DNA from 3 places in the Enemella evansiae genome. Region 2 is predicted to be linked to each of the others. Evidence: riboswitches for the same ligand, from Rfam matches in the RefSeq annotation. Region 2 holds a riboswitch; each other region holds the start of a gene.
The links. A riboswitch is a leader RNA that binds a small molecule or an ion and turns the genes downstream of it on or off. The one in region 2 is predicted to bind thiamine pyrophosphate.
Positions count from the first base shown of each region.

Region 1: it holds a riboswitch for thiamine pyrophosphate, as region 2 does, so the genes downstream of both, thiC (phosphomethylpyrimidine synthase ThiC) here and C8D81_RS11860 (ECF transporter S component) in region 2, are expected to answer to the same signal.
Region 3: it holds a riboswitch for thiamine pyrophosphate, as region 2 does, so the genes downstream of both, thiO (glycine oxidase ThiO) here and C8D81_RS11860 (ECF transporter S component) in region 2, are expected to answer to the same signal.

Region 1 is NZ_SNXA01000009.1:239,174-244,321, forward strand. Features, by position in the region: gene C8D81_RS09265 (MFS transporter) at 1-377, opposite strand, end outside; gene thiC (phosphomethylpyrimidine synthase ThiC) at 374-2,098, opposite strand; TPP riboswitch at 2,094-2,203, opposite strand; gene thiD (bifunctional hydroxymethylpyrimidine kinase/phosphomethylpyrimidine kinase) at 2,340-3,167, shown strand; gene C8D81_RS09280 (GDSL-type esterase/lipase family protein) at 3,164-4,705, opposite strand; gene C8D81_RS09285 (DUF3883 domain-containing protein) at 5,061-5,148, opposite strand, start outside.
Region 2 is NZ_SNXA01000010.1:91,545-96,692, forward strand. Features, by position in the region: gene C8D81_RS11845 (nucleoside/nucleotide kinase family protein) at 3-527, opposite strand; gene C8D81_RS11850 (energy-coupling factor transporter transmembrane component T family protein) at 524-1,306, opposite strand; gene C8D81_RS11855 (ABC transporter ATP-binding protein) at 1,303-2,796, opposite strand; gene C8D81_RS11860 (ECF transporter S component) at 2,793-3,434, opposite strand; TPP riboswitch at 3,468-3,575, opposite strand; gene C8D81_RS11865 (LLM class flavin-dependent oxidoreductase) at 3,652-3,903, shown strand; gene C8D81_RS11870 (recombinase family protein) at 3,947-5,148, shown strand, end outside.
Region 3 is NZ_SNXA01000010.1:450,959-456,106, reverse strand. Features, by position in the region: gene C8D81_RS13525 (MurR/RpiR family transcriptional regulator) at 1-627, shown strand, start outside; gene C8D81_RS13520 (HhH-GDP family DNA glycosylase) at 641-1,096, opposite strand; gene C8D81_RS13515 (thiazole synthase) at 1,149-1,949, opposite strand; gene thiS (sulfur carrier protein ThiS) at 1,951-2,151, opposite strand; gene thiO (glycine oxidase ThiO) at 2,154-3,338, opposite strand; TPP riboswitch at 3,329-3,438, opposite strand; gene C8D81_RS13500 (sulfurtransferase TusA family protein) at 3,495-3,722, opposite strand; gene C8D81_RS13495 (YeeE/YedE family protein) at 3,817-4,881, opposite strand; gene C8D81_RS13490 (MBL fold metallo-hydrolase) at 5,049-5,148, opposite strand, start outside.

The DNA of each region.
Region 1 (5,148 bases), on a different contig from region 2:
AGGAAGCGCAGCGCGATGATCCCGGTCACCGCGAAGCCGCCGATCGCTTCGTGGGTGGGAATCGCGGCGATGCCGAGCGCGCAGAGTGCGGTTCCGGCGATCGCGATCCTGGTGGTCCGGGTACGCCCCAGCCGGTCCGCGATCGGGCCGAACACCAGGCTGCCGATCGGGCGGCCGAGCAGCAGCGCCATCACCACCAGCGCACCGGTGGCGGCCGCCGCCTGCGGTCCGGCGATGCGCGGCAGGGCGGGCGCCAGGGCGACCAGCGGCAGAAAGATGTGCAGCTGGTCGACGTAGTTCCCGGCGATCCCGCCCCGCAGCGCCGCCCGGCCGGCGGGCGGCAGGGCCCTGGGTGAGTCCTGCAGCGCCGCGGTCACCGGTCTGCCTGGCTGCTGGCCACCTCCGGCTCGAGGTAGACGCGTTTGCCGAGTTCGATGAACTGCCGGGACTTCTCCGCCATCCCGGTGGCGAGCTGGTCGCCGTAGGTGTCGCGGATGTCCTGGCTGATCCGCATCGAGCAGAACTTCGGCCCGCACATCGAGCAGAAGTGGGCGGTCTTGGCGGGTTCGGCCGGCAGGGTTTCGTCGTGGTAGGCCATCGCGGTCTCCGGGTCGAGCGCAAGCGCGAACTGGTCGTGCCAGCGGAACTCGAACCGGGCCTTGGACATCGCGTCGTCCCGGTCCCGCGCGCCGGGGTGACCCTTGGCGATGTCGGCGGCATGGGCGGCGATCTTGTAGGTGATCACACCGGTCTTCACATCGTCGCGGTTGGGCAGGCCGAGGTGCTCCTTCGGCGTGACGTAGCAGAGCATCGCGGTGCCGTGCTGGGCGATCACCGCGGCACCGATGGCCGAGGTGATGTGGTCATACCCGGGTGCAATGTCGGTGACCAGCGGGCCGAGGGTGTAGAACGGCGCACCGTGGCACCAGTCCTGCTGGAGGCGTACGTTCTCCGGCACCAGGTCGAGCGGCACGTGGCCCGGGCCCTCGACCATCACCTGGACGTCGTGGGCCCAGGCCCGTTCGGTGAGTTCGGCGAGGGTGCGCAGCTCGGCGAGCTGGGCCTCGTCGTTGGCGTCGGCGGTGGAGCCGGGCCGCAGGCCATCGCCGAGGGAGAAGGCGACGTCGTAGCGGGCGAAGATCTCGCAGAGTTCGTCGAAATGCTCGTAGAGGAAGGATTCCCGGTGATGCGCCAGGCACCAGCCGGCCATGATCGACCCGCCGCGGGAGACGATTCCGGTGACCCGCCGGGCGGTGAGTGGGACGTAGCGCAGCAGCACGCCGGCGTGGATCGTCATGTAGTCCACCCCCTGCTCGGCCTGTTCGATCACGGTGTCCCGGAAGACTTCCCAGCTGAGCTGGTCGGCCTCCCCGTTGACCTTCTCCAGGGCCTGATAGATCGGCACGGTGCCGATGGGCACCGGGGAGTTGCGCAGGATCCACTCGCGGGTGGTGTGGATGTCGTCACCGGTGGACAGGTCCATCACGGTGTCGGCGCCCCAGCGGGTGGCCCAGCTCAGTTTCTCGACCTCCTCGGCGATCGAGGAGGTGACCGCGGAGTTGCCGATGTTGGCGTTGATCTTGGTGAGGAAGGCTTTTCCGATGATCATCGGTTCGGACTCGGGGTGGTTGATGTTGGCCGGGATGATGGCCCGGCCGGCGGCGACCTCGCTGCGGACCAGCTCGACGTCGACGTTCTCGCGGAGCGCGATGAAGCGCATCTCCGGGGTGATCGTGCCCTGGCGGGCGTAGTGCATCTGGGTGACGGTGCGGCCTTCGGTGGCGCGCAGCGGGTCGCGCTGCTCGCCCTGCCAGGCCTGGGATGCCTCACCGCGGCGGACGGCGCTGCGACCGTCGTCGGCGAGATTGCGGGCGCGACCGGTGTACGCCTCCACGTCGCCCCGCGCGGTGATCCACTCGGCCCGGCGTGCTGGCAGGCCCCGGGTCGGGTCGCTGCCGGGACCGGCGGTGCGATAGACGTGCACATCGGGATTCGCTGTGCCGTCAGGGGAATCCGCGAGCGAGATGGCAGTGACCGGGACGTTCAGGTCGCCCTCGTCGAGGTGGTGCAGGTGGTGCTGTGGATGGACCTCAGTCATGAGATGCCTCACTTCCTTCGCCGGAATGACCCGGACAGGTTCGAACGGTCCGGGCGGCGTCAGCCCGATCTCAGCCCCTTGCCAGAGGCCCCCGCGTGGGTTTCCACCCACCCTACACACCCCCGAATCCCCACGTTCATCGAGTAGCACCGCCGGCGCAGCGAAGCGGAGCCGGCGGTGCGTGTCGAGATGAACCTCCCCTCACCACTTCGCGCCGAACCGAACCACCTACCCTTGATCCATGGACCGACCCGTCGCCCTCACCATCGCCGGCAGCGATCCCAGTGGTGGCGCCGGCATCCAGGCCGATCTGAAGACGTTCCACCAGCTGGGCGCCTACGGCACCGCGGTGATCACCGCACTGACCGCGCAGAACACCCAGGGCGTGACCGGGGTGCATGTGGTGCCGGCCGCGTTCGTCGCCGAGCAGCTGGAGACACTGCTGGCCGATGTCGGTATCGATGCGGTGAAGCTGGGGATGCTCGCGACGGCCGAGATCGCCGAGACGGTGGGCCGGTTCCTGGCCGCCGAACCGCTGGCCTCGGCGTACTCGGTGCTGGACCCGGTGATGGTCGCCACCAGCGGTGACCGGCTGGTCGATGAGGACGCCACCGACGCGATCCGCGGGCTGGTCCCGCTGGCGTCGGTGATCACGCCGAACGTCCCGGAGGCGGCCGTGCTGCTCGGCGCCGACCCGGTGACCGATGTGGCCGGAATGCGCTCCCAGGCAGAGAAACTACGGGCCGAGCTGGGCGCCCAGCGGGTACTACTCAAGGGCGGTCACCTCGGTGGCGCGGAGTCGGTCGATGTCTGGGCCGACGAAGACGGGGTACGCGAGTTCGCCGACGAGCGCGTGGACACGAAGAACACCCACGGCACCGGCTGTACGCTCTCCTCCGCCTTGGCCGCACTCCGCCCCCAGCTCTCCGACTGGCCGGGCACGGCGCGGATCACGAAGTTCTGGCTCACCAGCGCTCTGACGAACGGCGACCGGCTCGAGATCGGCCATGGTCACGGCCCGGTCGATCATTTCACCGAGTTGAACGACACCCGCGGTACGCAGCCCTAACGCCGCCAGACCAGCCGGCCACCCTGGAAGTCCTGCCAGCAACCGGAGGCGTCGCAGAACTCATCGCTGGTCGGGTAGCCGAGGCGACCGTTCTCCCAGCCCTGATCGGCCCACCACTGGCGCAGCAGACCCCGCACGAAATGGGCGCCCGAACCCGGGGACCAGTAGATGGCGCCATTCTGGAAGGACTGGAAACAACCGCCGTCCCGGAGCCCGCAATACTCACTGTGCAAGGGATAGCCGAGCCATCCGGCCTCCCAGCGTTCGGCGCCCCAGCGGTCGAAGATCGCACCGCGGGACCAGGCGGTGCCGGTCGCTGGTGACCAGTAGTAGGTGGCCCCCTGGAACCGGTTCGCACAACCGCCGTCGCGCAACCCGCAGAACTCATCGGAGGTGGGATAACCGAGGTGCCCGTCGACACCGCCCTCGCGTACCCACGACTGCTCGATCAGACCGCGCACCGTGCGGGTTCCGGTCCCGGACGACCAGTAGATGGCTCCGTTCTGGAAGCGCTGTCGACAACCGCCCGCACGCAACCCGCACTCCTTCTCGGCGGTCGGATAGCGCAGCAGACCGGTCTCCCAACCCTGTCGGGCATAGTGGTCAAGGGTGAGCCCGGTGACCGAGTGGGCACCGGAGCCACCGCTCCAGTAGACCAACCCACCTTGGAATCGACTCAGGCAACCGGAGTCGCGCAGACCACAGAACTCGTCGTCGATCGGGTAACCGAGTTGTCCACCCTCGGCACCCAGGGTGCGCCACCGGGTGGCGATCGACCCCTTCACCAGGCGGGCTCCGGTGGTCGCCGATCGATACAGCTCACCGCGTTGTCGGAGCTGGGCGCAACCACCGTCCCGGAGCCCGCATCGGGCATCCTGGGTGGGCGTACCGGCAACATCGGCGCGGGCGCTGAACTCGGTCGGTTCGCAACCGGCCATTGCACTGAGGTGGGCCGCGACGGACTCGCCCAGTCGGCGCGCCTCCTGCTGGGTGAGATGGACACCGTCGGTGCTCATGCCCGGCTTGAAGGACCCATCCCCGGCGTCCATGTGCTCGGCGGCCGAGATGACCTGCACCCCACGATTCGCCGCCCAGGAACGGATCAGGGAGTTGAAGGGCGCGATCAGGTCGGGTGCGGGGTCGGTGGGTGGAAGCAGTGAGATCAAAACGCGCTGCGCCGGTACACCCGAGGTCGCGACGATCCGGTCCAGGTCTGCTGGAACGTTGCTGAATGGCTCTCGGCGCAGCACATTGTTGGTGCCGGCCAGGATCACCAGATAGCTGCCGCTCTGCACCCGGAGGTCGGAGACCCCCGCCAGGTCGCTGGTCCGCCACCCACTGTGCGCGTACCCACCGGTCAGCTGCAGGGCGGGATCCTGGTCGGTCCAGTACGCCCAGGAGCCGGGGCCCGGGAGGGTCTGGTCGAAATAGGTGCCCGAGCCGTAGGTCGGTGAACCCATCTCGGTGAACGAGGCACCGACGGCCGCGAAATCGACGGAGCAGGCGGCCCGTGCCGTTGCCGCCGACCTCGGCGTCACCGTCACGGTGGGTGTTGCCGTCCCAGGGGTGGTACGCGTGGGTGTGGCAGTCCGCGTGGGTGTCGCGGTCGCCGTCCGGGGCGCGGTAGCAGTCCGGGACGCGGTAGCAGTCCGGGACGCGGTAGCAGTCCGGGACGCGGTAGCAGTCCGGGTCGGGGTGGGCGACGGTGTCACCGCGTGCGCCGGTTGCACTCCCAGCCAGGCGGCGATCAGCAATCCGACCATTACGACGCGCCAGACCATGGCGTACCTGCTCTCCAGGGGTGGAAACCGAGGGCGTCCCCTCCCCCGGCGCTCACATCATGACCCTGCTCGGCTGACCCTGCCAAGACTGCTGCCGAAACCGACCGCCCGGTTAGGCGGCGCGGGGTATTGCCCGGTACGTCAATGGACTCAGCCAACAGGTCTCGGTGACGGCGCCGCGCAGGACGTAGATACCCATC
Region 2 (5,148 bases):
CGTCAGTCGAGCTCGATGACCAGATCCGCCAGGTCCCGCGGCCGATCCTGCAGCCAGTGCCGGCGCTCCTGGGCCGCCCAGCGCTCCCAGTGCGGCTCGTAGGCGGCACCGTCCCGGGCCAGCGCCCGCTGGCGGCGTACCGGCTCGGACAGTTCCAACCAGACCGACACCGACGCCAGCGCGACCGATGCCCGGGTGATCGCCCCGCACCCCTCGATGATCAGATCCGCGGCCGGGTCGAGCGGGACCCACTCCCCGGGCCGATCGGCGGCCCAGTCCCAGCGCCGATAACCCGCGCGGTCCGAGAGGATGTCGGCGGTCACCATCGCTGCGCCGGCGGTCAGGCCGTCCCAGCCGGGATAGCAGTCGTCCAGGCTGACCACCCGCGGTGCCGGATCGAGAAGTCGGGCGAGCTCGTGCGCGGTGCTCGTCTTGCCGGATCCGGAGCCGCCGTCGAGGAGCGCCACCCATCGCCCGGGCCCGGTCAGTCCCGGCTGCAGCAGCGGTGCCAGCGCCTCGGCGATCACGAGCCCACCCAGTTGGCGGTGCCGAACCAGACCGCGGCGCCGACCGCGACCGCACCCATCACCGCACACACCAGCACACCCACCGCGTCGGCGCCCCGCAGCCGGGATTCCCTTGCCCAGCTGCGTTCCGGAGCATCCGGACCGGTCGCGCCGAAACCCTTCGCCTCCATCGCCGTGGCCAGTCGGCTGCCGCGCCGGATCGCCAGCACCAGCAGCGCGAAGGCCATCGACAACCAGCGCCGGACCCGTCCGGTGTCACCGAGGCCGCGGGCGCGGCGGGCCAGTCCGAGGCTCCGCCAGTCGTCGGTGAACAGCCCCAGCATCCGGATCCCGGCCAGCGCGCCGAGCACGAACCGCGCCGGCAACCGGGCCACCTGCGCCAATCCGTCGGCCAGGTCGGTGGGGTCCACATCGCCGAACAGCAGCACCGCCGACAGGCCGAGCGCCAGCACCCGCAACAACACAGCCACCGCCAGCAGCAGCGAGTTGTCGGTGACCCGGATCAGCAACCAGGCAAACCATTCCGCGCCACCGGGGCGCCCGTACAGTGCCATCGAGATCGCCGCCAGCATCCCGACCACGAACAGCACCGCCAGCCGGCGGGCGATCAGCCGCGGCGGGAATCCACAGACCAGCGCGGCGATGAGCACCAGCACCAGCCCGACCGCGGCACTCAACCAGTCCAGGGTGAGGATCAGCGGGATCGAGAGCACCAGCGCCATCGCGAATCGGGTCACCGGATTCAACCGATCCAGCAGCGTGTTCGCCTTCTCGGTCATCGTGCCGCCACCGCCAACCGGCGCTGCCCGAGCACCTCGATGAACGGCTCGTCATGGGTGACCGAGAGCACCGCACGCCCCTCACCCAGCATGCCCGCGACCAGGCGTACCAGGTCCAGCCAGGTGGTCCGGTCCTGGCCGAAGGTCGGCTCGTCGAGCACGATGAGTCGCGGGCCGGTGGCCAGCACCGTACCGACCGAGAGCCGGCGTTTCTGCCCACCGGAGAGGGTGAACGGATTCGCCGCGGCCAGCGGTTCGAGATGCAACAGGGCAAGGAGTTCCTCGACCCGCCGGGTGATCTCGGTGGCGGGGACGCCCAGCGCCCGCAGCCCGACGGCGAGCTCCTCGCGGACCGTGGCCGCGACGAACTGGTGCTCGGGCTGCTGGAAGACCGTACCGATCCGGGGCAGCAGATCCACCGAGCGCCAGGTCGCCGGATCGGCCGGATTCGGCGTACGCCCGAAGGCACGTCGCCGGGCGGGGGGCCGCAGCTCCGGAGCCGCCACCAGGTCACCGCCGAGCCGGGGCAACAACCCGGCCAGGGTGAGCGCCAGGGTGGTCTTCCCGGCACCGTTCGGGCCGGTGAAGACCGTGGAGGTGCCCGCCGGGAGGGTGACGTCGATGCCATCGCGCAGCACGGTGTCGTAACCGATGGCGAGCCCCCGGCCGACCAGCAGCTCGGTGGCATCGGCCGGTGGCGTGGGCACGGCCACCTCGGGCAGCGGTACGCCCGGCACCCAGACCCCGGCGGCCAGCAACCGGTCCCGCTGCTCGGCGAAGACCCGGTCGGGCGGGCCGTCGGCGAGTACGCCACCGCCGGCGTCGAGCACCACGACCCGGTCCACCAGGTCCTGCCAGAGATCCACCCGGTGCTCGACCACGACCAGCGTGGTCGAGCGGTCGGCGACCAGCTCGCTGACCGCGGCCCGGACCTCCTCGATGCCGACCGGGTCGAGGTTGGCGGTGGGTTCGTCGAGCAGCAGCAGCCCGCTGCGCATGGCGACAGCTCCGGCCAGTGCCAATCGCTGCTTCTGCCCGCCGGAGAGCTGGCTCGTCGGATGATCCGACGGCATCCGCAATCCCAACCGGTGCAGGGATTCGCTGACCCGCGGCCAGATCTCGGACCGCGGTACGCCGAGGTTCTCCAGTCCGAAGGCGACGTCGTCACCGATCCTGGCCAGCACCACCTGGGATTCCGGGTCCTGCAGGACCAGCCCGATCCGGCCGCGCTGCCGGGAGGGATGCTTGCCGCCGACGAGCAACCGGCCGGTTTCCTCGCCCTCCTCGGCGCCGCCGAGCACACCGGCCAGCGCGTGCAGCAGGGTGCTCTTGCCCGCCCCGGACGCGCCGAGCAGCAGTACCCGCTCACCCGGTTCGATGGTCAGATCGAGGTCGGTGACCGCCCAGGCGCGCCGCCCCGCATGCCGCCAACCCCAGCCCTCGGCGCGGACCGCGAGCGGGGTGGCGGCCGGGTCGGTGGTGTTGCTCAGACCAGCCGCCTGGACTCGCGCCCGGCGGCGAAGCGATCCAGCGCCCCGGCACGCGCCAACGCCTTCATCAGCAGCCAGGCCAGCAGGCCCGCCAGCACCGCACCGGAGAGCGCGGTGCAGATCAGGTACAGCGTGTTGTAACCGGCCGACTTGGACCAGTTGCCGAGGATGAACTCATTGACCCAGGCGCCGACGCCGGCGAGCAGGCCGGCCAGGATGGCGACGATCGCGCCGAAGCGGCGGTAGGCGAAGATCGCGAAGACCAGCTCCGCGCCGAGCCCCTGAGCGAGTGCGGAGTACATCGTCTCCCAGCCCCACTGGTTGCCAAGCGCCATCGAGACGAAACCGGCGACCAGTTCGACGAACAGCGCCGCACCGGGCTTGCGGATGATCAACCCGCCGAGCGGGCCGCCGAGGAACCAGACGCCGGCGGCCAGGCCACCCAGGCCCGGGGTGAGCGCATCCATCGCCGAGTACCAGGCGTACCCCAGGGAGTTCCAGCCGAAGAAGATCAGGCCGCAGGCGACGCCGAGGACCGCCGCGACGACGATGTCGACCACCCGCCAGCGGTGCCGACCACCGCTGTCCGGCCGGGTCTGGTCGTCGACGCGAGCCTGCTCGTGCTTCTGGTTGCTCATCGTGTGCCTCTCTGCTCGCACGGGCCCAGCGGCGGCTGGTGCAAGAGGCCTCCCTGCGCTGGCATGACCCAGATCAGGTGTGACGGTCGAAGGTCTGACCTTCCTCTCAGCCCGGTGCCCCGGACTCCCGTGATCCGAATCAGTATAGAACCGGGCCGCGGTCCCGGTCGCGGGGGCGTGCCGGGAATACCACCAAGTAGTTGACTGTTGAACGAGTGTGAAGAAAATTGGTTTCCTGAACTTCGGCCATTGGAGCGAGACGCCCTACTCCAAGGTGCGCACCGCCTCCGATGCGCTGCTGCAGTCGATCGACCTGGCCGTCGCGACCGAGGAGCTCGGCGGTGACGGGGCGTACTTCCGGGTGCACCACTTCGCCCGGCAGCTCGGTTCGCCGTTCCCGCTGCTCGCCGCGATCGGTGCCCGCACCAAGCGGATCGAGATCGGTACCGGGGTGATCGACATGCGCTAGCGCATGTCGCGGTTGCAACACTCGTTCACGTAAGCTTGGTTGCATGGTTGAACTGGTATCGCTGAGGAAGACGAACGAGGTCGCCGCGTACGTCCGCGCCTCGATGGATCGCAAGGGCGACCGGTGGACGGTCGAGACCCAGTTGCGGAAGATCAGGGCTCTCGCCGAGGCCAAGGACTGGGAGGTCGTCGAGGTCTACGACGACAACGCTGTGTCGGCGACGAAGAAGCGCCGCGCTGGCACCCGGTGGGCCGAGATGCTGGACGACGCCCGCGCGGGCAGGTTCTCGATGGTCGTCGCCGTGGACATGGACCGCCTCCTGCGCAGCACGAAGGACCTGAACACGCTGATCGACCTCGGCCTGCGCGTCGTCACCGTGGACGGCGAGATCGACCTCTCGACGGCGGACGGCGAGTTCCGGGCGACGATGCTCGCCGCTCTCGCGCGGTTCGAGGCGCGCCGCAAGGCGGAGCGTCAGATCAGGTCGAACGAGCGCCGCCGCGCCGAGGGCATCCCGGCGTCCTCCTGGAAGGCGTTCGGCTGGACGAGGGAGGGTGAGCTGATCGAGGCGGAGGCCGACGCCGTACGGCGGGCCTTCGATGCGTTCCTCGGCGAGCCGTCGCTGTCGATCCGTCGCATCCGCGAGGACCTGAACAGCGCCGGTCATCTGACCGCGCGCGGGTCGGCGTTCTCCGTCGATGCCGTGCGGTACCTGCTGGCGAACCCGCTCTACGCTGGCTACATCAAGCACTACGCCTCGGGCGAGCTGTACCCGGTGCAGGGCGACGCGTTCCCGCCCATCGTTGGCGAGCAGACGTGGCGGGCCGCGGTGGCAAAGCTGGAGGACAACGTGCGGAGGTCGGCGAGGCAGGGCAACCAGCCGAAGTACCTCCTGTCCACGATTGGCCTGTGCGGGAAGTGCGGCGCGACGCTCGTCTCGGGGACCAACAGCCGCAAGCAGCCGACGTACCGCTGCGGCGAGCAGTTCCACCTCACCCGCCAGCGCGAGCCCGTCGATGCGATGGTCACCGAGGCGGTGCTCACCCGCCTGTCGTCGGTGGACGTGCACGACCTCGTGATGCCGCAGGAGGACGACGGGCCGGACCGCGAGGCGCTGCTGACCGAGCGGAACGCTCTGGTCGAGCGCGTCAAGGAGCTGAGCCCGCTGCTGCTGGACGTGCGCCAGCCCGTCCTGGAGATCACGGAGGCGATCAGGGGCGGAAAGGCCCGCATCGACCAGATCGA
Region 3 (5,148 bases), 360 kb from region 2:
CGGGACGAGGCGGCCGGAGCGACCACCGAGGCGACCGGGGACATCGACCGCAGCGATTCCCTGCCCGACATCGTGGCGAAGGTCTACACCAACTCCTGGCTGTCGCTGGCCGACACCGCGCGCACCCTGGATGTCGGTGCGCTGGCGGAGGCCATCGAGCTGATCTCCGGTGCCGCCCGGGTCGACCTCTTCGGCGCGGGTGCGGGGGCGGTGGTGCTGCACGATCTGCAGCAGAAGCTCTCCCGGATCGGGCAGACGGCGCTGTTCTGGCCGGACACCCACGCCGCTTGGACGGCGGCCGCCGCGCTGCCCCCGGGCGGGGTGGCGCTCGGGGTGTCACATTCGGGCGAAACCGTCGACACGGTGGAGTTCCTGCGGCTCGCCCGGGCGCGTGGAGTGCGGACCATCGCGCTCACCAACCATGGTGAGTCGCCGATCACCGAGCATGCCGAAGTGGTGCTGCTGACCGCGGCGCGGGAGGACCCGTTCCGCTCCGGCGCGCTGGGCTCGCGGACCGCGCAGCTGCTGGTGCTGGACTGCCTGTTCATCGGGGTGGCGCAGGCGAACTATGACGGTTCGATGGAGGCGCTGCGGGAAACCCTGCGGGTGTTGCGATCCCGGCGTTGATCGATGCCGTTGGTCAACCCTGCCAGCCGGTCTCACGGAGGAAGATCTCGGCGGCCTTCGGTCCGATTCCGGTGAACTCCTGCAGCCGGTCCAGGATCGCGCTGCGGGAGTCGGCGCCCTCGGGCAGCGTGGCGAGCCGACCGTCGTAGCGCTGCTGCACATCACGCCCCAGGGCGATCAGCTCGCGCGCCTTCGATTCGTCGTAGCGCTTGTAGTGGCCCTCGCCCAGCAGGTCGACCAGGTGCTGCCAGTCGGCCTCGGCCAGTCGTTTCGGGGTGAGGACCCCGTCGCGGTCGAGGGCACCGAAGGCGGCCGCGGCGATCTCCTGACTGATCGGATTCGCGAACAGCAGGCAGGCGACCAGCCATTTGAACAGCTGGTCGTCCGCTCCCCCGGCCGGGTCGATACCCAGATCCGCGGGGCCGATCCGGGCCTTGTCTTCGTCGGATTCTCCATGCTGCTTGGCCATATCCGCGCTCTTACCCAGCCCCTCGCCTGCCCAATCCTCGGGTGCACAGTCCTCAGGTTCCCATCCGGCCCTGCTCGGGCGAGGAGGCCCGGGCGAGCCGGCGCCGCGGGATCCGGCCGGCGCGCCGGGCGGCGTACCCGGCCCGGACCGCGTCGCGCATCGCCGCTGCCATCAGCTCCGGGCGTTCGGCCCGGGTGACGGCGGTGGCGAGCAGCACGGCGTCGCAGCCGAGCTCCATCGCCAGGGCGGCCTCGGAGGCGGTGCCGATGCCGGCATCCAGGATCACCGGGACCTGGACGGCCTCGCGCAGCAGCTCGATCGCGTGCGGGTTGCGGATGCCCAGTCCGCTGCCGATCGGCGCACCGAGCGGCATCACCGCCGCACAACCGGCGTCCTGCAGCCGGGCGGCGACCACCGGATCGTCGGTGGTGTAGGGCAGCACCCGGAATCCCTTGCGGGTCAGGGTTTCCGCTGCCTCGATGAGTTCCAGCACATCGGGCAGCAGGGTGCGGTCGTCGGCGACCACCTCGAGCTTGATCCAGTCGGTGTCCAGGGCGGCGCGGGCGAGTTCGGCGGTGAGCACGGCCTCGCGGGCCGAGCGGCAGCCCGCGGTGTTGGGCAGGATGTGTACGCCGAGATCGACCAGGGTCTCCATCAGTCCGCTGCCGGCGGTGCTGCCGGCCCGGCGCATGGTGACGGTGACGATGTCGCTCTCCGCGGCCTCGACGGCGGCCCGCAGCACCGCTGGGCTGGAGGCGCCACCGGAGCCGAGCAGCAGCCGGGAGCGCAGCGTACGCCCGGCGAGCTCGAAGGTCTCCACAGCCGCGACGGCGGGGTTCTCGATGGTGGTCATGTCAGCCTCCCTGCATCGGTCGGAGCACCTCGAGCTCGGCACCCTCGGGGATCGTGGTGGTCGCCCACTGCGAGGGCACGGCCACCGAACCGTCGACAGCCACCGCCAGGCCCTTGCCGCTCAACCCCTGCCGTTCCAGCAGGTCGGCGATCGTGCTGCCGTCGGGCACCGTGGTCGGTTCCCCGTTGAAGGTGATCTGCATCCTCATACCTCCACATCGTCCGAGCGGGTCCCCACGTCGGCTGAGCGAGCGAGGGACGAGCGAGTCGAAGCCACGTCCTCCGGTGCCCGCAGATCGGGCACCGCGTCACCCACCTGACGGGCCGTCTCGGGGGCCAGCAGGAAGCCGTGCCGGAAGTGGCCGGTGGCGAGCAGCAGTCCGGGCACCTCGGTCGGTCCGACCAGCGGGCGGTTGTCCGGGGTACCGGGCCGCAGCCCGACCCGGTGGGCGACCACCTCGGCGTCCCGCAGGCCGGGTACCAGTTCGGCGGCGGCGCCGAGCAGGTCGAGGGCGGCGCGGACGGTGGGGCGGGTGTCTGTCTCACCGGTGTCCCAGGTCGTCGCACCGGCGAGCAGGGTGCCGTCGGGGCGGGGCACGAGGTAGATCGGATGGTTGTCGATCCGGGCCCGGATCATGGCCTGCGGCACCTCGGCGTCGGGGCGCAAGGTGAGGATCTCGCCCTTGACCGGGCGGACCGGGACGGGGAGGTCGATCGAGGCGGCGAGGGTCCGGGAGCGATGGCCGGCCGCGAGCACCACCACCGGGGCGGTGATCGGGACGCCGCCGAGGCGTACCCCGTGCACCCCGTGTTGGTCGCCGAGCAGTTCGGCGGAGCCGGTGGCGAAGCGGGCGCCCTGCTGCTCCAGCGCGGCGCGCAGGGCGGCGAGCGCGGATTCGGGGACCACGCTGGCCTCCCCCGGCACCCGCAGCGCCCCGGCGATCCGACTGCGCAGCGCGGGTTCGGCGCGGTGGGCCTCGCGACCGGTCAGCAGCTCGTGGTCGATGCCGTGATCCTGCAGCAGGTCGGCGTGCCGGGCGAGCACCGCGTCCTCGTCGCGATCCAGCGCGACCGCCAGCGTCCCGGGCGTACCGAAGCCGATCGACGCCCCGCTCTGCTCCTCGATCTCGCCCGCGAATTCGGGCCAGGCGGCCAGGCTGCGCACCGCCGATTCGTGCAGGTCGTCCTCGCCGTAGTCGAGTTCCGAACCGGGGGCGAGCATGCCGCCGGCGACCGGGGAGGCGGCATCGGCCGCGTCATCGCTGACGATCGTCACTCGATGACCGCGCCGGCTCAGCCCCCAGGCGGCCGCGAGTCCGGCGATCCCGGCACCGACGACGATCGCGTCGAGCTCGGAATCCCGGAACCCGCAGAGGATGCGTGATTCCATCGACTTCTCCTTACGCCGGCATGATCCGGACCAAGTTGCAACGGTCGGGGCGGCACAGCCCCCTCTCAGCCCGATGCCTCGGACTCCCGCGAAGAACGTCTGGAATTGTACCCGGGGCATCCGGTGCTCAACCGGATGCCCCGTGGGAGATGTGGGTCAGGCCTTCTGGACGGTGATGGTCCAGCCGGCGTCACCGAGCTTGCGGTAGTCGGTGACCGGGTAACCGGACTCGGCCGCCCACTGCGGGATCGAGTCGGTGGCCTGGGTGCAGTCGAAGTTGATCACCAGCTCGTCGCCGTTGGGGAGGTCGGCGATCGCCTTCTTGGCCTCCACCAGCGGGAACGGGCAGACCTCACCGACGGTCTCGAGTACGTGCTTGGACATTGTCATTCTCCTTTTCTGCTTGGACTTCCGTTCCCCGAGTAGCGATCCATGCGTAGCGGAGCGGAGCAATGGATCGCGTGTCGAGGGGTACCGCTCAGGCGTTCACCAGGGCCTGCTGCGGCGTACCGCTGGCGGACTTGCTGCGCCGGCCGGTGATGAACAGCCGGGCACCGATGCCGGTGCCGAGGAACATCAGCGCGAAGGCGATCCAGCCCTGGTAGCTGAACTGGGCGGTCTCGACCATCGCGTTGCCGATGGTGCAGCCGCCGGCCAGCGAGGCGCCGACGCCCATGCCGACGCCGCCGGCGATGGAGCGAACGATGGTCCGCGAGTCGGGTACCCGGATCTTGAACTCCCCCGCGCCCTTGGCGGCGATGAAGGAACCGACCAGGATGCCGACGACCAGCCAGACGCCCCAGTCGATGCGGGCGGTGTTGCCGGTGACCAGGAAGCTGGTCAGGTTGGCCGAGGGGGTGGTGATCCCCAGGCCCGCCTGGCGACCGGCGGCGTAGCTGAGCGGGTAGGCGGCGATCGCGATGAGGCCGATGATCACCGCGGTGACGAACGGGTGCCAGGCCTTCTCGAAGAGCAGGTGGTTCAGGCCGGTCTTCTCCGGCGGCAGGGTGGCGACCTTCAGCTTCGGCTGGCTGCGCAGCTGCCGGTACGCGAGGTAGCCGACGCCGGCGACCAGCAGCACGACCAGGAACCAGGGCGAGATTCCGAGGCTGTCCTGGACGGTGGTCACCGGGACGGTCTCGGCGCGCATCCCGTCGTTGACGGGCTTCAGCACGCCGTATTTCATCACCGCCGCGAAGCCGGCGTACGCCACCAGCGCGACCCAGCTGCCGACCAGGCCCTCGCCGGCGCGGTAATAGGTGCCGGTGGCGCAGCCGCCGGCGAGCACGATCGAGATGCCGAAGATCAGCGACCCGACGATCACCGCCAACCAGGGCAGCGCCTTGAACGACAGTTCGATGATGCCCGCGGACTGCAGCGCGAAGACGCCGATGCTCTGCACGGCGATCACGATCAGGAAGGCGGTCAGCCAGCGGGTCTTGCGGGCGAGGAACACGTCACGGAAAGCACCGGTGACGCAGAATCGGCCGCGCTGCAGCACGAAGCCGAGCAACGCGCCGAGGAGTAGTCCGGTCAGGGACATGAGTGCAGCTCCAGGTCTGGGACGGGGTCACTGAGGACCCATGGTCATAGGCTCAAACCATGGAACTATAGGCAGGCCTTGGGTATTCCCGGAAATCCGGACCGGATTCTGGACCGCCCCTCACGATCCTCGAGTAGCTCGCGCAGCGAGCGTGTCGAGAGGCCCCCTCAGTCCCCCTCGTCGTACTCCCCCGCGCACCAGGCGGCATGCCGGTCCGCCGAGCGGCGTACCGCCTGCTGCAGATCGGCGTCGAGCACGTTGCCGAAG